Regions from separate parts of the Streptomyces sp. NPDC037401 genome, predicted to be linked through region 2. Evidence: riboswitches for the same ligand, from Rfam matches in the RefSeq annotation. Region 2 holds a riboswitch; each other region holds the start of a gene.
The links. Region 2 has a riboswitch for cobalamin ahead of ACZ7H1_RS02710 (energy-coupling factor ABC transporter permease). Riboswitches for the same ligand answer to the same signal wherever they lie in the genome.
Positions count from the first base shown of each region.

Region 1: it holds a riboswitch for cobalamin, as region 2 does, so the genes downstream of both, ACZ7H1_RS13130 (ribonucleoside-diphosphate reductase subunit alpha) here and ACZ7H1_RS02710 (energy-coupling factor ABC transporter permease) in region 2, are expected to answer to the same signal.
Region 3: it holds a riboswitch for cobalamin, as region 2 does, so the genes downstream of both, ACZ7H1_RS03785 (hypothetical protein) here and ACZ7H1_RS02710 (energy-coupling factor ABC transporter permease) in region 2, are expected to answer to the same signal.
Region 4: it holds a riboswitch for cobalamin, as region 2 does, so the genes downstream of both, ACZ7H1_RS18385 (cobalamin biosynthesis protein) here and ACZ7H1_RS02710 (energy-coupling factor ABC transporter permease) in region 2, are expected to answer to the same signal.

Region 1 is NZ_JBVJWO010000010.1:172,316-177,249, reverse strand. It holds gene ACZ7H1_RS13145 (YbdD/YjiX family protein) at 1-124, shown strand, start outside; gene ACZ7H1_RS13140 (Uma2 family endonuclease) at 182-766, opposite strand; gene ACZ7H1_RS13135 (GNAT family N-acetyltransferase) at 845-1,357, shown strand; cobalamin riboswitch at 1,408-1,530, shown strand; gene ACZ7H1_RS13130 (ribonucleoside-diphosphate reductase subunit alpha) at 1,675-4,080, shown strand; gene ACZ7H1_RS13125 (ribonucleotide-diphosphate reductase subunit beta) at 4,080-4,934, shown strand, end outside.
Region 2 is NZ_JBVJWO010000002.1:258,619-263,552, forward strand. It holds gene ACZ7H1_RS02705 (AfsR/SARP family transcriptional regulator) at 1-2,474, shown strand, start outside; cobalamin riboswitch at 2,492-2,685, shown strand; gene ACZ7H1_RS02710 (energy-coupling factor ABC transporter permease) at 2,715-3,419, shown strand; gene ACZ7H1_RS02715 (energy-coupling factor ABC transporter substrate-binding protein) at 3,419-3,748, shown strand; gene cbiQ (cobalt ECF transporter T component CbiQ) at 3,752-4,501, shown strand; gene ACZ7H1_RS02725 (energy-coupling factor ABC transporter ATP-binding protein) at 4,492-4,934, shown strand, end outside.
Region 3 is NZ_JBVJWO010000003.1:195,730-200,663, reverse strand. It holds gene ACZ7H1_RS03795 (FecCD family ABC transporter permease) at 1-708, opposite strand, end outside; gene ACZ7H1_RS03790 (ABC transporter substrate-binding protein) at 705-1,694, opposite strand; gene ACZ7H1_RS03785 (hypothetical protein) at 2,024-2,245, opposite strand; cobalamin riboswitch at 2,314-2,546, opposite strand; gene ACZ7H1_RS03780 (DUF4360 domain-containing protein) at 2,945-3,595, shown strand; gene ACZ7H1_RS03775 (UBP-type zinc finger domain-containing protein) at 3,658-4,011, opposite strand; gene ACZ7H1_RS03770 (ATP-binding protein) at 4,008-4,934, opposite strand, start outside.
Region 4 is NZ_JBVJWO010000015.1:151,040-155,973, forward strand. It holds gene ACZ7H1_RS18380 (cobyric acid synthase) at 1-1,266, opposite strand, end outside; gene ACZ7H1_RS18385 (cobalamin biosynthesis protein) at 1,263-2,234, opposite strand; cobalamin riboswitch at 2,293-2,417, opposite strand; gene ACZ7H1_RS18390 (hypothetical protein) at 2,603-2,824, opposite strand; gene ACZ7H1_RS18395 (inorganic phosphate transporter) at 2,856-4,115, opposite strand; gene ACZ7H1_RS18400 (alpha/beta hydrolase) at 4,389-4,934, shown strand, end outside.

The DNA.
Region 1 (4,934 bases), on a different contig from region 2:
CCGGTACGTCGCCCACGCCCGCGGCCACGACCCGGACGCCGATGTACTGAGCCGCCGCGCCTTCGAGCGGGCCCGCACGGACGCCCGCGAGGCGGACCCGCGGGAGGGGTTCCGCTGCTGCTGAGGTCCGCAGAATGGTGAGCGCCCCGACGGTTGACGCCGTCGGGGCCCATTCTGCGGCTCAGCGCACCCAATCCTTCAGACGCTCGGTTTGAAGGATGATGCCAACGGGGTCGGGCAGCTTGACTTCCTTGCCGAAAGGAACCGTGGTTACGGTCTCGTACCGCTCGCCGTCCGGGTCGCTGTGGACGAGAAGCTGACACTTGAGCCGGTCGATGAGCAGGTAGACGGGGATGCCGGTTTCGGCGTAGGCACGGGGCCTTTCGATCCGGTCGCGCCGCTCGGTGTCGGAGTCCCACGAGGTCACCTCGACGGCCATGAGGATCGGGCGCGGATCCGCCCAGTCGCCCTGGCCGACGAACGCATCGTCGGGTGCCAGGACCCCGTCCGGGATGGCTCGGCCCTCTCGATACTGCTCCACCTTGATCCCCTGCCCCGGGTGCAGCCAGAGCTCGGGGTAGTGCTGGAGACAGATTCGTGCGAGCCACTGGATCATGCGTCCGTGGTCCCCGTCAGGCATAGCCTTGCTCCTCAGCACCCCACCGATGAACTCCAGTCGCATGCCCTCCAGCTCGCGCGCCGCTATGCGCGCCAGTTGCTCGAAATCCTCGGGCGACATGTGGGGCCGGTCAATCATCACGGTCATGCCTCGCTCGCCTTCCTCGACGGTGCTGTCTCCGACCATAGCGCCGCCCGCCGACGGCCGTCCTGCACACTCGACCGCATGGACATCGCGATCAGAGAGGCACGGCCCGGGGAGTACGCGGCCCTCGGGGAGATCACCGCGCAGGCCTACCTCGCCGACGGTCTGCTGGACGACAATCCGGACGGCTACTACCTCGGCGTGCTCCGGGACGTCGCCGCCCGCGCCGAGGACTCCGAGGTGCTGGTCGCCGTACGCGACGGCGAGGTGCTCGGCGGAGTGGCCTTCGCGCCGCCCGGGAGCCGGTACTGCGACATCGCCGGCCCCGGCGAGGCCGAGTTCCGGATGCTCGCCGTGTCCCGCGAGGCCCGTGGACAGGGCGTCGGCGAAGCCCTCGTCCGGGCCTGCATCGACCGGGCCCGGGCCATCGAAGGCGTACGCACCCTCGTGCTCTCGACGCAGCCCGCGATGCGCGGCGCGCACCGGATCTACGAGCGGCTGGGCTTCGTGCGGACGCCCGAGCGGGACTGGTCTCCGGTCCCGTCCGTCCCGCTGCTCACCTACGCAATGAAGCTGGGCGCACCCGAGCAGTAGTCGCCCGACACAACATCTAGGGGGTCCCACGCGAGGGTGCCCCCACATGTATGCTCGTCCTCGCTGTCGTCGCAGGGGAATCCGGTGCGAATCCGGAACTGTCCCGCAACGGTATGAAGTGCGCGCTTCGTGCACCTGCGAGTCCGAGGACCTGCCGACAGCGTGACCCGGCCGACCGGCCGGGCGACGACACGTCCGGGCCTCGCGGTTGGGCCGGTGGACGCCATGCGGTGGGGACGCGTCTCCTGCCATGCCCGCATGCGCTCCCCCGGCCCCGCTCCGAAGCGACCGGAGCCGAGCGAGGGAGAGCCCCCCACGTGACCATCGCGCCTGCCGCACTGCGCGCCGAGTCCGACCAGCCCCAGACTCCGACCGAGCCCGGGGGGCCCGGAGCCGCGCTGCTGCGCACCCTCACCGACCTCACCGCCGACCTGCCCGACACCGACCCGGGCCGGGTCGCCGCCGCCGCCCTGCGCGGCCGGAGCGCCGTCGCGGACGAGGCCGAACTGCGGGGGCTGGCCACCGAGGCGGCCGCGGGGCTCATCTCCGAGGACCCGGCGTACTCGAAGCTCGCCGCCCGGCTGCTGACGCTCGCCATCGCGGACGAGGCGGCCGGCCAGGGCGCGACCTCCTTCTCGGCCTCCGTCGAGGTGGGCCACCGCGAGGGCCTGATCGCGGACCGCACCGCGGAGTTCGTGCGCACGCACGCCACCCGGCTGGACTCCCTGGTCGAGCACTCGCTGGGCGAGGGCGCCGACGACCGCTTCGGCTTCTTCGGCCTGCGCACCCTGCACAGCCGCTACCTGCTGCGCCACCCGATCACCCGCCAGGTCGTCGAGACCCCGCAGCACTTCATGCTGCGCGTGGCCTGCGGTCTCGCGGAGGACGACAGCCTGCGCGCGGTGGAGGAAGTCGCCTCGCTGTACCGGCTGATGAGCCGCCTGGACTACCTGCCCTCCTCCCCCACGCTCTTCAACTCGGGCACCCGGCACCCGCAGATGTCCTCCTGCTACCTGCTGGACTCGCCGCTGGACGAGCTCGACTCGATCTACGACCGCTACCACCAGGTCGCGCGGCTGTCCAAGCACGCGGGCGGCATCGGCCTCTCGTACTCCCGCATCCGCGCCCGCGGTTCGCTGATCCGCGGCACCAACGGCCACTCCAACGGCATCGTGCCGTTCCTGAAGACCCTCGACGCCTCCGTCGCCGCCGTGAACCAGGGCGGCCGCCGCAAGGGCGCCGCCGCGGTCTACCTGGAGACCTGGCACGCGGACATCGAGGAGTTCCTGGAGCTCCGCGACAACACCGGCGAGGACCAGCGCCGTACGCACAACCTGAACCTCGCGCACTGGATCCCGGACGAGTTCATGCGCCGCGTGAACGCCGACGCCGACTGGTCGCTGTTCTCCCCGGCCGACGTGCCCGAGCTGGTCGACCTGTACGGCGACGAGTTCGACGCCGCGTACCTGAGGGCCGAGGCGGCCGGGCTGGCCAAGAAGACCATGCCGGCCCGCGACCTGTACGGCCGGATGATGCGCACCCTCGCGCAGACCGGCCAGGGCTGGATGACGTTCAAGGACGCCTCCAACCGGACCGCGAACCAGACCGCGCTGCCCGGCTCGGTGGTCCACTCCTCGAACCTGTGCACCGAGATCATCGAGGTCACCAACGACGGCGAGACCGCGGTCTGCAACCTGGGCTCGGTCAACCTGGGCGCCTTCGTGCTGACCGACACGGGCGAGATGGACTGGGAGCGGCTGGACGAGACCGTCCGCACCGCCGTGACCTTCCTCGACCGGGTGGTCGACATCAACTTCTACCCGACCGAGCAGGCCGGCCGGTCCAACGCCCGCTGGCGTCCGGTGGGCCTGGGCGCCATGGGCCTCCAGGACGTGTTCTTCAAGCTGCGGCTGCCGTTCGACTCGGCCGAGGCCAAGGCGCTCTCCACGAAGATCGCCGAGCGGATCATGCTGGCCGCGTACGAGGCCTCCTGCGACCTCGCCGAGCGCAGCGGCCCGCTGCCGGCGTGGGCCGAGACCCGCACCGCGCAGGGCGTCCTGCACCCCGACCACTACGACGTGACGCACCACTGGCCGGAGCGCTGGGACGCGCTGCGCGCCCGGGTCGCCGAGACCGGCATGCGCAACTCGCTGCTGCTGGCCATCGCGCCGACCGCGACGATCGCCTCGATCGCGGGCGTGTACGAGTGCATCGAGCCCCAGGTCTCCAACCTCTTCAAGCGCGAGACGCTGAGCGGCGAGTTCCTCCAGGTCAACGGCTACCTGGTCGAGGAGCTGAAGAAGCTGGGCGTCTGGGACGCGCAGACCCGCGAGGCGCTGCGCGACTCCAGCGGCTCGGTGCAGGGCTTCGGCTGGATTCCGCAGGAGGTCCGCGACCTGTACCGCACGGCCTGGGAGATCCCGCAGCGCGGCCTGATCGACATGGCGGCGGCCCGTACGCCCTTCCTGGACCAGAGCCAGTCGCTGAACCTCTTCCTGGAGACGCCGACCATCGGGAAGCTCAGCTCGATGTACGCGTACGCCTGGAAGCAGGGTCTGAAGACCACGTACTACCTGCGCTCGCGCCCGGCGACGAAGATCGCCCGTGCCGCGTCCGGCTCGGCCGCCGTCCCGGCCTCGGCCACCCCCCTCCCGCAGGCCGTCGACGCCGATGCGCTGGCCTGCTCCCTTGAGAACCCCGAGTCCTGCGAGGCCTGCCAGTAATGTCCGCCGAGAACAAGAACCTGCTCGACCCCGGGTTCGAGCTGACGCTCCGCCCGATGCGCTACCCGGACTTCTACGAGCGCTACCGGGACGCGATCAAGAACACGTGGACGGTGGAGGAGGTCGACCTCCACTCGGACGTCGCCGACCTCGCCAAGCTGACGCCGGCCGAGCAGCACATGATCGGCCGCCTGGTGGCGTTCTTCGCGACGGGCGACTCGATCGTCTCGAACAACCTGGTCCTGACGCTCTACAAGCACATCAACTCCCCGGAGGCGCGCCTGTACCTGTCGCGCCAGCTGTTCGAGGAGGCCGTGCACGTCCAGTTCTACCTGACGCTGCTCGACACCTACCTGCCCGACCCGGACGACCGGGCGGCGGCGTTCGACGCGGTCGAGGAGATCCCCTCGATCCGCGAGAAGGCGCAGTTCTGCTTCAAGTGGATGGACTCGGTCGAGAAGATCGAGCGGCTGGAGACGCAGGCCGACCGCCGTCGCTTCCTGCTGAACCTGATCTGCTTCGCCGCGTGCATCGAGGGCCTGTTCTTCTACGGTGCCTTCGCGTACGTGTACTGGTTCCGCAGCCGCGGTCTGCTGCACGGCCTGGCGACCGGCACCAACTGGGTGTTCCGCGACGAGACCATGCACATGAACTTCGCCTTCGAGGTCGTGGACACGGTCCGCAAGGAGGAGCCTGAGCTCTTCGACGACGCGCTCCAGCAGCAGGTCACCGACATGCTGAAGGAGGCCGTCGAGGCCGAGCTGCAGTTCGGCCGCGACCTGTGCGGCGAGGGCCTGCCGGGCATGAACACCGAGTCGATGCGCGAGTACCTGGAGTGCGTCGCGGACCAGCGT
Region 2 (4,934 bases):
AGCTGCACGTGCTGGCCCTGTACCGGTCGGGGCGGCGCCCCGAGGCGCTGGCGGCGTTCGACCGGGTGCGCCGCGCGCTGGCCGCCGGTTCGGGTCTCGATCCCCGCCCGGAGCTGCTGGCCCTCCACGCGGCCGTGCTCGCCGACTCCCCCGCCCTGCAGTGGCACCCGCTCCCCGCCGCGCCCGGGGCCGCGACCCCGGGCGTCCGGGACGCCGCGACCGGGGCCCGGCTCCCGCAGGCGCCGGACACCGGCGGGACGGGCAGGGCGGACAGTCCGGGAAGCGCGGGCGAGTTCGCGGGGCCCGGGGCCCGGCCGGCGCAGCTGCCCGCGCGGGCGGTGGCGTTCGTGGGGCGGGAGCGCGAAGCCGACGCGCTCGGCAGGGCGTTGCGCGGGGGCGGGGAGGGGGTCTGCCTGGTCACCGGGCAGCCGGGGGTCGGGAAGACCGCTCTGGCCGTGCGGGCCGGGCATGCCGTCCGGGGGGCGTTCCCCGACGGGCAGCTGTTCGTCGACCTGCGGGGCGCGGACCCGGAGCCCGCCGACCCCGCGGAGGTGCTCGCCGGTTTCCTGCGGGCCCTCGGGGTGGACGGGCGGGCCGTACCGGCCGACCCGGGCGAGCGGGCGGCGCTGTACCGGAGCCTGCTGGCCGGGCGCCGGATGCTCGTCGTCCTCGACAACGCCGCCACGGAGACGCAGGTGCGCCCGCTGCTGCCCGGCGCACCGGGCAGCGCCGTGCTCGTCACCAGCCGCCACCGCCTCACGGGCGTCGACCACCGGCTCTGCCTGACGCTCCCGCTGCTCGACGAGCGGGCCGCGCTCGGCCTCCTGGACCGGGTGGCCGGGGGCGGCCGGGTGGCCGCCGAGCGCGGCGCCGCCCGGGAGCTGGTCCGGCTGTGCGGCAACCTGCCGCTCGCGCTGCGGATCGTCGCCGCCAAGCTCGCCGCCCTCCCCCACCGGGACCTCGCGGCCTTCGCCACCCGGCTCGGCGACGAGCAGGCCCGGCTCGACGAACTGGGCGTCCGCCCGGGCCTGCTGCTCAGCTACCGGGCCCTGCCCGCCGACGCCCGCGCGCTGCTGCGCGGGCTTGCCCTGACGGCGGCGCCCGAGGTGACCGGCTGGGTCGCGGCCGCCGTGCTCGACCGGCCGCCGACCGCCGCCGAACGGACCCTGGACACCCTGGCCGAGGCCCACCTCCTGGAGGTGGCCGGCCGTGACGAGGCCGGGCAGCTCCGCTACCGGCTGCACGACCTCGTACGGGCCTTCGGCCGGGAGCAGAGCCGCGGAGAGGGCCGCGAGGAGGGCGAGGAGGGCGGGGGGAGCCGCTCCGACACCGCCGCGCTGGAGCGCGTACTGCGCTGCTGGGTGACCCTCGTCCGTGAGGCGCGGCGGGCGCACCAGGGGCTGGACCGCCCCGGGCTGGCGCGCCGCACCCCGGCGTACGTGCCGGACCCGGCCGTGCTGGAGCTGCCGCGGGCCGAGCCCGTCCGCTGGCTCGGGGCCGAGCGGGAGGCGCTGGTGGCGACCGTGCGGCAGGCCGCCGCGGTCGCGCCGGCGGTCTGCTGGGAGCTGGCGGCGGCGGGCGAGTACCTCTTCGACCTGCGCAGCGACCTGACGGGCTGGCAGACCACCCAGGAGCTGGGCCTGGCCGCCGCGCGGACCGCCGGGGACCGGGACGGCGAGGCGCTGATGCTGGTCGGGCTGGGCCGGCACCGGGCCACCCGGGAGGAGTGGGGACCGGCGCGCGCGACACTGGAGGCCGCCGAGCGGGCGTTCGGCGCGCTCGGGGACGCGCACGGGGCGGCGTACGCGGGCTGGGTGCTGTCGTACCTGGACCGGCTGCAGGGCCGCCGGGCCCAGGCGCTGGAGCGGTGCCGCCGCAACGCCCCGGTCTTCGCGGCGGCCGGGGACCGGTACGGGCAGGCGCACTCGCTGCGCGGCATCGGCCAGGTCCTGCTGTCGGAGGGGCAGCCGGAGGAGGCGCTCGCGGTGCTCCGCGAGGCGCTGGCCGTGGCGGAGCTGGACGGCGCGGCCTGGCCACGGATGTGCATGCTGCGCTGGGTCGCCGACGCGCAGCGGATCCTGGGCCGGCTCGACGAGGCGCAGGACGGGTTCGGGCAGATCCTCGCGCACACGCGCGCGTCGGGCGATCTGGCGGGACAGTGCGCGGCCCTCATCGGGCTGGGCCGGATCGCGCTGGCCCGCTCCCGGACCGGTGAGGCGCTCGCGCAGCTGCGGGCGGCCGACGAGCTGGGCCGCCGGTCGGGGCAGACGCTGGTGCACGTGCTCGCGGTTCCACCGCTGGCCCAGGCGCTGGTGGCGGAGGGCGAGGCGGACACCGCGCGGAGGCTGATCGAGGAAGCGCTGACGACGTGCCGCCGGATGAACGCCCGGCCCCTGACGGAACAGTTGCTGGCCGCGCTGGAATCCGTACCGGCAGGTCACAGTGGTGAAGACGGCACCGGGGGCGGGTTGTGAGGGGAGCGTGAGGACGACTAGGGTCAGCGGGCCTTGGTGTTCGGGAAACCGGTGGGAAACCGGTGCGGCCCTCGCCACTGTGATCGGGAAGTCCGGCTCCACTCCTGCGGGAAGCCACTGGGCTGTTGCGGGCGACCGCGCGGCCCGGGAAGGCGGAGCCAGGGCATCAGCACCCGTGAGCCAGGAGACCGGCCGGGGCGCGTTGTCCATCCACGAGGTGCTGGAGAGGTCTCCCTACCCATGCATATAGCCGAGGGGTTTCTGCCCCCTTTGCACGCGGCCGCCTGGGGCGCCGCATCCGCTCCCTTCGTCGTCCACGGGGTCCGGGCCCTGACCCGCGAGGTCAAGGCCAACCCCGACAGCACGCTGCTGCTGGGCGCGTCCGGAGCGTTCACGTTCGTCCTGTCCGCCCTGAAGATCCCCTCGGTGACGGGCAGTTGCTCGCACCCGACGGGCACCGGTCTGGGCGCGATCCTCTTCCGGCCCCCGATCATGGCCGTCCTCGGCACGATCACCCTGCTCTTCCAGGCGCTGCTGCTGGCGCACGGCGGGCTGACCACGCTCGGCGCGAACGTCTTCTCGATGGCGATCGCCGGGCCGTGGGCGGGCTACGGCGTGTACCGGCTGCTGCGCAGGTCGGGCTCGCCGCTGATGGTGTCGGTGTTCTTCGGCGCCTTCTTCGCCGACCTGGTCACGTACTGCGTCACCAGCGTGCAGCTGGCGATGGCCTTCCCGGACCCGGGTACCGGCTTCGCGGGCGCGCTCGCGAAGTTCGGCGGCATCTTCGCGGTGACGCAGATCCCGCTCGCGGTGAGCGAGGGCCTGCTGACCGTACTGGTGGTGCGGCTGCTGACGCAGTCGAGCAAGTCCGACCTGATCCGGCTCGGAGTGCTCGGCGGCAAGGGCACCAAGGACGCCGGCAAGACCCAGGAGGCGACGGTCTGATGAGCCGTAACGCGAAGATCAACACACTGCTGCTGCTCCTCGTCGCCGCGCTGGCCGTGCTGCCGCTCGCGCTGGGTCTCGGCGACGGCAAGGAGGAGCCGTTCGTGGGCGCCGACGCGCAGGCGGAGGCGGCGATCACCGAGCTGAAGCCCGACTACGAGCCGTGGTTCTCGCCGCTGTACGAACCCCCGTCGGGCGAGATCGAGTCGGCGCTGTTCGCCCTCCAGGCGGCGATCGGCGCGGGCGTGCTCGCGTACTATTTCGGGCTGCGCCGCGGCCGCCGGCAAGGTGAGGCCCGCGCAGAGGCCGGCACGTCCGCGGACGCGTAGCCCGTGCTGCCGATCGACGCGGCGGCGCACGGCAGCCGCTGGCGCCGCCGCCATCCGCTGGAGAAGGCGCTGCTCGGTCTGGGCCTGACGCTGTGCGCGGTCTGTCTGCCGCCGTGGCCCGGCGGGCCGCTGGTGGCGGCCGTGACCCTGGCGGTGCTGCTGGGGCCGGCCGGGGTTCCGGCGCGGCAGCTGTGGCGTGCCTTCAGGATCCCGCTCGGCTTCTGCTTCACCGGTGCCGTGCCGCTGCTGTTCGCGGTGGGCGGCCCGGCGGGCTGGGTGTCGGCTGCGCCGGACGGTCCGCGGAATGCCGCCGACCTCCTGCTCCGGACGTCGGCCGCCTCGCTCGGGGTGCTGCTGTTCGCCTTCACCACGCCGGTGTCGGACGTGTTGCCGCGGCTGGTGCGGGCCGGGGTGCCGGCGCCGGTCGTGGACGTGGCGCTGGTGATGTACCGGATCGGCTTCCTGCTGCTGGACTCGCTGGCGCAGGTCCGGCAGGCGCAGGCGGCCCGGCTGGGGCACGCGTCCCGGGCCGCGGCCTGGCGCTCGCTCGCCGGGCTGGGCGCCACGGCGTTCGTACGGGCCTTCGACCGCGCGGGACGGCTCCAGTCGGGCCTGGCCGGGCGCGGGTACGACGGCACGCTGCGGGTGCTCGTGCCGCAGGCGGCACTGTCCTGGCGCTTCCTGGCCGCGACGGCCGCGCTGCTGGGCACGGTCGTCGCCGTCACTCTCGTATCGAAGGGGCTCTGGCTGTGAAGCCGTTGGTGGAACTGGTCGACGCGCGCTACGCGTACGAGGACGGGCCGCCGGTGCTCGACGGGATCGGCTTCGCCATCCCCGCGGGCCGGGCGCTGGCCCTGCTCGGGCGCAACGGCAGCGGCAAGACGACGCTGCTGCGGCTGCTGACCGGCGGGCTGCGGCTGCCCAAGGGGGCGGGGGAACTGCGCCTGGAGGGCGAGCCGGTGCGCTACGACCGGGCGGGGCTGACCCGGCTGCGGTCGGCGGTGCAGCTGGTGGTGCAGGACCCGGACGACCAGCTGTTCGCGGCCTCCGTGGAGCAGGACGTGTCGTTCGGGCCGCTGAACCTCGGGCTCGCGGAGGACGAGGTGCGGGCGCGGGTGGACTCCGCCCTGTCCGCGCTCGACATCGAGGCCCTGCGGGACCGGCCCACGCACCTGCTCTCGTACGG
Region 3 (4,934 bases), on a different contig from region 2:
GACCGCACCGACCGGGATCCACACCGTGGTCCAGGTGGTGCCGGCCAGTCCGCCGAGCATCCAGCGCAGCGCGGACTGCGTCTTGTGCGGATCGTTCGAGGTGACGATCAGGAAGCTGGCCAGCGCCGACAGCACCTCGGCCATGGCCACGCCCGCCAGGACCAGCCGTACCGTCGTCATCCTGCCGCCGGAGCGGGCGAGGAAGTACACGGCGACGAGGGCGGCCAGGGCGCCGCAGAACGCCGCCACCGGCAGGGTGAACAGCCCGAACACGGTCAGGTTGAGGACCAGGACGAGTACCGCGCCGACCGAGGCGCCCGAGGACACTCCGAGCAGCATCGGGTCCGCCAGCGGATTGCGCACCAGGGCCTGCAGCGCCATTCCGGCCACCGACAGCCCCGCGCCGACCACCCCGGCCAGCAGCACCCGCGGCAGGCGGACGTCGATGACGATCGTCTCGCGCACCGGGGTCCACGTGGGCTCGGCGAGTGACGGGTGCACGCGGTGCAGCAGGATGCTCCACACCTGGTCGGCCCCGACGCTGACCGAGCCCGCCGCGATCGCGGCCGTGGCGGCGCAGACCACCAGGACGCCCAGGAACGCCAGGACCACGCCGTAGGGGATCCCGGGGCGCCGCGCGGGGCCGGGCGGCCGGACCCCCTCGCGGAGCCCGGCCCCTCCGGTCGCCGGGGCTTTCGTCTCGGTCACCGGAACCGGCCCGGGTGGAGCTGCTTCGCCAGCGACTCGACGGCCGACGGCATCCGGACGCCGAGCACCGTGGAGGACAGCGGCAGGACCGCGAACCGCCGGTTCTTGATGGCGGGCACGTCCTTCAGCGCCGGGTTGGAGAGCAGGAACTTCTTCTTGTCCTCGACGGACTGGTCGCCGTAGTCGTAGATGACGATGGCCTCGGGGGCGCGCTGGGCCACCTGCTCGAACGAGACGTCGCCGAAGGCCTTGTCGAGGTCGGCGAAGAGGTTCACCCCGCCGGCCCGCCGGATCATCTCGTTGCCGACGCCCTTGCCGCCCGCCGTGAACGCCGTCTTGTCGCCGCTGTCGTACACGAAGAGCTTGACCGGGGTGACGCCGGCGAGCCGGGTCTCGACCCCGTCGAGGGTGGCGTGCAGCTTCCCCAGCCGCGCCTCGGCCCGCTCGGGCACACCGAAGATCCTGGCGAGCGTACGGATCTCCGCGTCCATGGAGGCCACGTTCACCGGGCCGGTGGGGCATTCCTCGGTGTTCAGGTGGGTGTTGATCCCGGCCTTGGTGAACGCGGCCCGGCTGCGTCCTTCCTTTTCGTCGAAGGTGGACGTCCATCCGCCGTAGACGAAGTCGGGCTCGGCCTCCAGGAGCGCCTCGAAGGAGGGGTACTCCTTGGAGATGACCTTCACGCTGTCGTAGGCGGCCTGGTACTCGGGGAGGATCTTGTCGTCGAGGTAGCCCGTGCCCACCATCGACTTCGCCAGGCCGAGCGAGAGCATGACCTCGGTCGCGTGCTGGTTCAGCGAGACGGCGCGCTGCGGCGGACGCCGGTAGGTGGTCTTCACCCCGCAGTTGTCGACCGTGACCGGAAAGCCCTTGGCGGCCGGATCCGTCGACGAGGTGGCGGAGGGCGTGGTGCCGCCTCCGCAGCCGGATATCAGCAGGGCTGCGGCGAGCACGGACAGCACGGATTTCGGGTGGTTGCGGGGCATGGATGGTCCTCTCACCGCAGATGGATCGGATGGTCTGCACGACTCGTCGGGCGGACGGGCCGAGCGGGGGACGGGCGGCCGGGCCCGTGGGAATCCGGCCAGTCCGGTACGCCCTCCTGCCACCGCTGCCGCAAACTAGTGGCAACTGCATGCAACCCGCAATAAGCCGCGATGCGGAGGGGGAGGGCTCACAGGGGCGCACGGGGTCGCGCGCGACGGATCGCGCTACGGCCCGTGGGGCAGCGGGGCGGCGTCCCCGCCCGGCCACGAAAGCAGCAACGGCCGGGGAGGGCAGGGGGGTTGCACGGGCCGGTGTGCCGGCCCGTCGCCTACGCGGCGGTCGGCCCGGGCACGCCGCCGCGGATCGTGCCGCACGGGTTCGTGCCGCACGGGTTCGTGCCGTACGGGTTCGTGCCGTACGGGTTCGTGCCGTACGGGTTCGTGCCGTACGGGTTCGTGTCGTGCTCGCTCATGACGGGGGCGAGCGTCACCCGGGAGTCGCCCGGAAACCTCGGAACGCGTCCTGCGGTGATGACGGTCGGGTCGGCCACGTCAACTCTCCTTCGCGAGTTGCGGCGGAAAGGCCCCGGAGTGTGTTCTCCGGGACCCCGCATGGCCTTTCGGCCTGCGGGCAGTGGCAGGTCTTCGGACTCGCGGGCACGCCTGCCGGGCCGTTCTCTCCCGGCGGGCACCTACTGGCCGTCGCTTCCCAGGACCGGTTCCGGTCCCAGTGCGTATGACGGCGGTCGTTCCCGCTCACCGCTGCGGGGCAGTCCCGGATTCCCACCGGGTTCCCTCTTGCGACGCATCCCGCCTGGCGGACGGGGCGAACCAGCTGCGCGCACAGCCTACCTGCGAGGCAGGCAGGCCTCACCGGGCCCCGCAGCGCACCGCCCGGGCAGGGCGCGTACGGCGGTTCCCCCTGCCTTCGGCACGGGGTGGCGCATTCGGCCTCCGCTCCGACGGCCACGGGCGCCTCCGCGATCCGTGCGCCCGGCCGGACGGGCCCGTGCGCTGACCGGCGCTCTCGCGCGGGGACCCCGCCGCCCGCCCGTCTGCTCCGGCCGGAGCGGTCGGGTCACCGCCCTCCTGACGGCTTTGGCCGGACCGGGCCTGCCCGCCCGGGCCCGGCCTCCCTAGGATTCCCGCAGCCCCTTCCTCACAGCCTCCGCCGGCCGTTTCCCCCCACCCCCGCTGCGCCGCACGTCCCCGCGTGCCGCCCGGTACCGAAGCAACGGATGGGAGAAATCATGGCCGGTGGATTCCTGGTGAGCGGCGCGATCGGCGCCCTGCTCACCGCCGCCCTGCCCGCGCAGCACAGCCCTTCGGGCATCGTCGACCCGCCGCCGGACCGGATCGTGATCGAGGTCGCGACGGTCAACGGATCCGGGTGTCCGAAGGACACCACCGCCCTCGCGGTGTCGGAGGACAACACCGCGTTCACCGTCACCTACAGCCAGTACATCGTCCAGACCGGCGGCGGCGCACCGCCCACGGCGGCACGCCGGAACTGCCAGCTGAGCCTGGTCGTCCACGTCCCGCACGGCTTCACCTACGCCATCGCCAGCGCCGACTACCGCGGTTACGCCTCGCTCGCGCCGGGTGCGACCGGCATCGAGAAGGCCTCGTACTACTTCCAGGGCTCGCCGCAGACGGCGTACCGCTCGCACGACTTCGGGGGACCGTACGACGACAACTGGCAGGCGACCGACGAGACCGACTGGGCGCAGCTCGTGTGGGCGCCCTGCGGTGTGCAGCGCAACTTCAACATCAACACCGAACTCCGCGTGAACAAGGGGACGTCGGCCCCCGGCGCGACCAGCTACATGACCATGGACTCCACCGACGGCAACATCAGCACGGTCTACCACCTCGCGTGGAAGGAGTGCCGCCAGAGCTGAGCCGGACAGAGCCGGGCGAGTGAGCGCCGGGCGGGGACAACACGGGTCCCCGCCCGGCCCTTTCAGCCGTGGAGCAGGTTCTGCCAGTCCTGCGGGACGCGGCCGGCCGGTCCCGGGGCCGGCTGGTCGGCCGGGTGGCCGGCCGGCGGGGCCAGTTCCGGGCCGGACTTGTACAGGGCGTCGGTGGCGTAGTTCCAGTACCACTCCTCGCCCGGCTCGAAGCTCTGCACCAGGGGATGCCCGGTGGACTTCCAGTGGGCGGTGGCGTGCTGGGCCGGCGAGGAGTCGCAGCAGCCGATGTGGCCGCACTCGGCGCAGCGCCGCAGGTGGAACCACCAGCCGCCCACCGCGTCGCACTCCCCGCAGCCCGTGCCGCTGGGCGGGATGTTCGGGTCGATCCCGTTGATCTCGGTCATGCGGGCTCCTCGGCGGTCTGGGTCGTACGCGCGGTCTCGGTCTCGGTCCCGGTCCCGGTCTGCGGATCCGCTCCGGTCCCGGTCTCCGGGGCGGTCAGCGGCAGCAGCACCTGGAAGCGCGTGTCGCCCGGCAGGGACTCGACGTGGAGGCTGCCGTGGTGCTTGTCGACCACGATCCGCCAGGAGATGTCCAGGCCGAGCCCGGTGCCCTCGCCGACCGGCTTGGTGGTGAAGAAGGGGTCGAAGATGCGGTCGCGGATGTCCTCGGGGACGCCGGGCCCGGTGTCGCGGAACTCCACCAGCAGCCGGTCGCCCTCCCTGGCCGTGCGGACCGTCAGCGTGCCGTCGCGCCCGGTGCTCCCGATGGCGAAGACGGCGTTGTCGATGAGGTTGGTCCACACCTGGTTGAGCTCCGCCGGATAGGCGGGCACGTCGGGAAGGGAGCGGTCGTAGTCCTTGACCACCCGCACCCGGGAACCGATCTTTCCGGACAGCATCAGGAGCGTGCTGTCGAGGAGTTCGTGGACGTCGACGGCCCGGTGCGGGGCGCGGTCGAGCTGCGAGTACTGCTTGGCCGCGTCCACGAGGTGGGAGATGCGGGTGGTGGAGTCGTCGATCTCGTCCATCAGCAGCTCGGTCTCGACCGTGTAGTTGAGCCAGCCCACGGCCGCCGGCAGGATGTCCTCGGCCACGGCCGCCGCGACCTGCTCCAGCCAGTCCGTGTCCAGCCCGGCCTGGACGAAGGTCGGTGCGACCCTCCAGCCCTCCGGGATGCCGTGGTCGTCGAGCCAGTCGGCGAGCTCGTCCTCGCGGTCGGACGCCTCCAGAGGGCTCAACGCCGTCGCCTTCGCGACGCGTTCCACGGTGCGCTCCTGGATCTCGATGAGGTCGGCGATCGCCTCGCGGGAGTAGTTCCCCTGGGC
Region 4 (4,934 bases), on a different contig from region 2:
GTGGATCTCGTAGCCCTCGACGGGCTCGCCCAGCGCGGTGCCCACGGGCCGCGCGAGGGTCTTCTCCACGGCGAAGCGGACCCGGACCGGAAGCAGTCCGAGGCCGGGCACCGTGCCCGCCCGGGACTCCACCTCGTCCTCGATCACCTCGCCGAGCGCCTGGAACCCGCCGCAGATCCCGAGCACCGGCCGGCCCGCGGCGGCCCGGCGCGCCAGCGCGTCCGCGAGACCGCGCTCGCGCAGCCATTCCAGCGCTTTCACCGTGCCGCGCGTCCCCGGTACGACGACGAGGTCGGCGTCCGCCAGCTCCTCGGCCCGGTCCACGAACCGCACGACGACGCCCGGCTCCGCGGCCAGCGCGTCCACGTCCGTGAAGTTCGACATCAGGGGCACCGCGCAGACCGCGACCCGCAGCACGTCCTCGCCCACGGGCGGGGCGACGGCCGACTCGCGCACCGCCCCGCGCAGCGAGACGCGCAGGCCGTCCTCCTCGTCGATGCCCAGCCCGTGCCGGTACGGCAGCACGCCGTACGTCGACCGGCCGGTGAGCCCGCGCAGCATCTCCATGCCCGGTTCCAGCAGCGAGACGTCGCCGCGGAACTTGTTGACCAGATAGCCGGCGATCAGCTCCTGGTCCGCGGCGCTCAGCAGGGCCGTCGTCCCGAAGAAGGAGGCGAAGACCCCGCCCCGGTCGATGTCCCCGACGACCACCACGGGGAAGCGGGCGGCGCGGGCGATGCCCATGTTCACGATGTCGGTGCGGCGCAGGTTGATCTCGGCGGGACTGCCCGCTCCTTCGCAGATCACGGCGTCATACGTGCCCCGCAGCTGCTCCAGGCAGTCCGTGACCACGCCGAGGAGCTGCTCCTGCCGCCCGCCGTGGTAGCCACGCGCACTCATCTCGCCCACCGGCTTGCCCAGCAGCACCACCTGGCTGCTGCGGTCGCTGCCCGGCTTGAGCAGCACGGGGTTCATCAGGGCGGTGGGCTCCACCCGGGCGGCCTGGGCCTGCATGGCCTGCGCCCGGCCGATCTCGGCGCCCTCGCGGGTCACGAAGGAGTTCAGGGACATGTTCTGCGCCTTGAACGGCGCCACCTTGACGCCCTGGCGCACCAGCCAGCGGCAGATGCCCGCCGTGACGACGCTCTTGCCCGCGTCCGAGGTGGTGCCGGCGACCAGCAGTCCGCCGCCCCGGCGCGCCGCTCCGCCGCCCCGGCCGCCCGCCGGTCCGCCGGCCCGTCCTGCGACCGGCCCCGCGCCGCTCATGCCCGCCCCTTCCGTCGTACCCGTGACACGGCCAGCCGGCCCGCCGCACAGGCGCCCAGCGCGAGCCAGGTCACCTGCCGGGAGAGCCGTACCGCCCGCTCGATGTCGGCGGCCTCGACCGGCCGCCCCGCCGCGCCGTTGAGCACCGGCCGGTGCTCGACCCGGCCGGCGTACGCGAGCGTGCCGCCCATCCGCACGCCCAGCGCCCCCGCGAACGCCGACTCCACCGGCCCGGCGTTGGGGCTCGGGTGGCGGTCCGCGTCGGCGCGCCAGGCCCGTACCGCCCCCCGGCGGTCCGGTCCGGCCAGGACGGCCGCGGCCGCCGTCAGGCGGGCACCCGGCCAGCCGGCCAGGTCGTCCAGCCGCGCCGAGGCCCAGCCGTAGCGCAGGTACCGGGGGGAGCGGTGGCCGACCATCGCGTCCAGGGTGTTCACGGCCCGGAAGGCCAGGAGACCGGGCACGCCGAGGGCGGCGCCCCACACGAGGGCGCCGACCACGGCGTCCGAGGTGTTCTCGGCCACGGACTCGACGACGGCACGGGCGATCTGCTGCTCGTCCAGGGAGTGCGGATCGCGCCCGCACAGGTGCGGCAGCCGCTCGCGGGCCACCTCGGTGTCGCCCGCGACCAGCGCCCCGCCGATCGCGCGGGCCTCCCGGCCCAGCGAGGTACCGCCGACGACGGTCCAGGTGGCGGCGGCGGTCAGGGCGATGCGGACGGCGGCGGGCCGGGAGCGCACGGCGCGGGCGCCCAGCGCGCCCAGCGCGGCCGCGCCTCCGGCGCACACCAGGGTGTGCAGGACGCCCCGGCCGCGCTGGCTGCCCGGGTCGTCGTTCCACAGGGCCCGTTCCACGGCTGCGGCGGCACGGCCGAAAGCGGCGACGGGGTGTCCGCGTCGCGGATCCCCCAGGATCCGGTCGCCGATCAGCCCGGCCGCCGCGCCGTACGCGAAAACGCGATCGGCACGCATGGCAGGTATGTGTCCTCACTCAGGGTCCGCGCCCTGGTTCGACGTGACCGGCGGTGAGAGTCTCCTGGCTCCCGGATCGGCGGCTCCCCCGGCCTTCCAGCCCGCGGGGGGCCGTGACGCACGGTGGGGGAGAGCTCCCCGGTGACAGTGGCGGGACCGCGCCGGATTCGCACCGGACTTCCTCTCCTGCCGCCGTATTGGCTCGGGCAGTCCACCACGCACCGCGATGGCCCGTCAACTCGCCGTTGACCTGCACAAGGACAGTGTGCGCAGCCCCACACGGGCGGCCGGGACCGGGCCGCGGGGGCGGGGGCGGGTACGCGAAAGCTCCCCCGGAGGCGGCCTCCGGGGGAGCTTTCGCGGTGACGTCAGGCGACGATCAGGTAGATCCCGTAGCTCACGGCCGCCGCGCAGAGCGCGAAGGCGGCGTAGGCGCCGGAGCGGGCCAGGGTCGCGGCCCCGCCCTGCTCGGTCGCGGCCTCGTGCTTGGAGAGGCCGACGAGCCCGAGGGTGAAGAGGGCCACGACGAGCACGGTGGCCGTCAGGCTGACTCCGAAGACGGAGCCGAGAGCTGCCCAGTCGATCTTCATACTGCTGATCCTCTGTTCTGGTCCGGCCGGGTCAGACCGCGGCGGCCGGGGCGGCCGGGGTCTCGTCGTGGGCCGGGGCCGGGATGGTGGCCTTGAGGTCCTCGTCGGTCACGGCGGCGGTGGTGCCGGCCGGCGGGGGCGTGACGGCCGCGATGGCGGTGGTCACGACACCGGGGGCCTCGGCGTCGGCGTCGACGTCGTTGACGTTGTTGTGGTCGACGACCTGGCGGCGCGAGACCAGCCAGATGGCGAGGCAGGAGCCGACGAGGAAGACCGCGACGGCGGCGACGCCCCAGTCGCCCTGGCGGGTGACGAGCTCGGCGAGCGCGCCGACCAGCGCGGCGGCCGGCAGGGTCAGGCCCCAGGCCACGAACATGCGGGTGGCGGTGGACCAGCGGACCACGCCGCCCTTGCGGCCGAGGCCGGCACCCATGACCGCGCCGGAGCACGAGTGGGTGGTGGAGAGCGAGAAGCCGAGGTTCGAGGAGGCCAGGATGACGCTGGCGGCCGAGGTCTGGGCGGCGAAGCCCTGCTGCGGCTGCAGGTCGGTCAGGCCCTTGCCCATGGTGCGGATGATGCGCCAGCCGCCCAGGTACGTGCCGAGCGCGATCGCGACACCGGCGGAGACGATGACCCAGACCGGCGGGTTCGAGTCGGGGGCGATCGCACCGCCGGCGACGAGCGCCAGCGTGATGATGCCCATCGTCTTCTGCGCGTCGTTGGTGCCGTGCGCCAGGGAGACCAGGCCTGCGGAGGCGATCTGCCCCGCGCGGTAGCCCTTGGCCGAGGTCTTGTCGCCGACCTTGCCGCCGAGCTTGTACGTCAGCTTGGTGGCCAGCATGGCGGCCACACCGGCCACGAGCGGGGCGGCGATCGCGGGGATCAGCACCTTGGTGACGACGACGCCGCCGTTGACGGCGCCGATGCCGGCGGACGCGACCGCGGCACCGATCAGACCGCCCATGAGGGCGTGGGAGGAGCTGGAAGGCAGCCCGACCAGCCAGGTCAGGAGATTCCAGAGGATCGCGCCGACCAGCGCCGCGAAGATCACCTCTGGCTGAATGCCCTCCTCGTTGACCAGACCCTTGGAGATCGTCTTGGCGACCTCCACGGACATGAACGCGCCGACGAGGTTGAGCACGGCGGACATGGCCACCGCCGTCTTGGGCTTGAGAGCGCCAGTCGAGATGGTGGTGGCCATCGCGTTGGCGGTGTCGTGGAAACCGTTCGTGAAGTCGAAGACGAGAGCGGTAACGATCACGATCCCGAGGAGAAGCGTTATGTGCTCCATTTACCCAGGCTTCTGTTTGAGGTCAGTGGCTCGGCGACCGTAGGCAACCTGAGTGAACGGAAGGTGAACTGGGACGGGCTGCCCGGTGTACCGGATCGGTAACCGGTCGAGTGATTTGACCCGATTTTCTCCGCCCTGCTCTGGTTTACGCACGTCAGAACACGGTAAACGGAACGCAACCGGAGCGACTTCCGCCGCTCCGCCGCGTCCCGGAAGAGATCCAGATCACCCCGCGGACTGGCCGCTCCGCCCCGGCCGCCCGACACTGGAGCCGTGCGCACCGCAACAGCGACGGCAGCGGCCGTCACCACCCTGCTGGGCGCCGGAGCGGCCGCCGTCGCGGCCGGCCGGTACGCAGGCGACGCGGCCCTGCGGCCCGCCCCCGGGCGCCCGCTGCCCGGCGGCCCCCGGCTCAGCGTCCACGCCACTGCCCCCGGACGGGTCTCCCTGACCCGCTCCCTGGCCTCCCTGCTCCCCGGGACGTACGGACTCGACGCACCCGGCGTGCACGCCGTGGTCGGCCCGGTCCTCGACGGCGCCCCGCACGAGCCCGACACCGTCGTGCGCCGGCTCGCCCGGGTCACCCACGGCGCCCTGGAGCCCGGGGTCCGGGTCCGGCTCACCCCCACGCTCCACCTCGGCGACCCGCGCAGCGCCCTGGGTCTCGACCACGCCGACGTCGACGTCCCCGGCGAGCTCGGCGCGCTGCCCGCCTGGTTCGTACCCGCCGCCCGCCGCACGTGGGTGATCACCGTGCACGGACTCGGCTCCACGCGCGAGCACCCGATGAACCTCATGCCCTTCCTGCACCGCATGCAA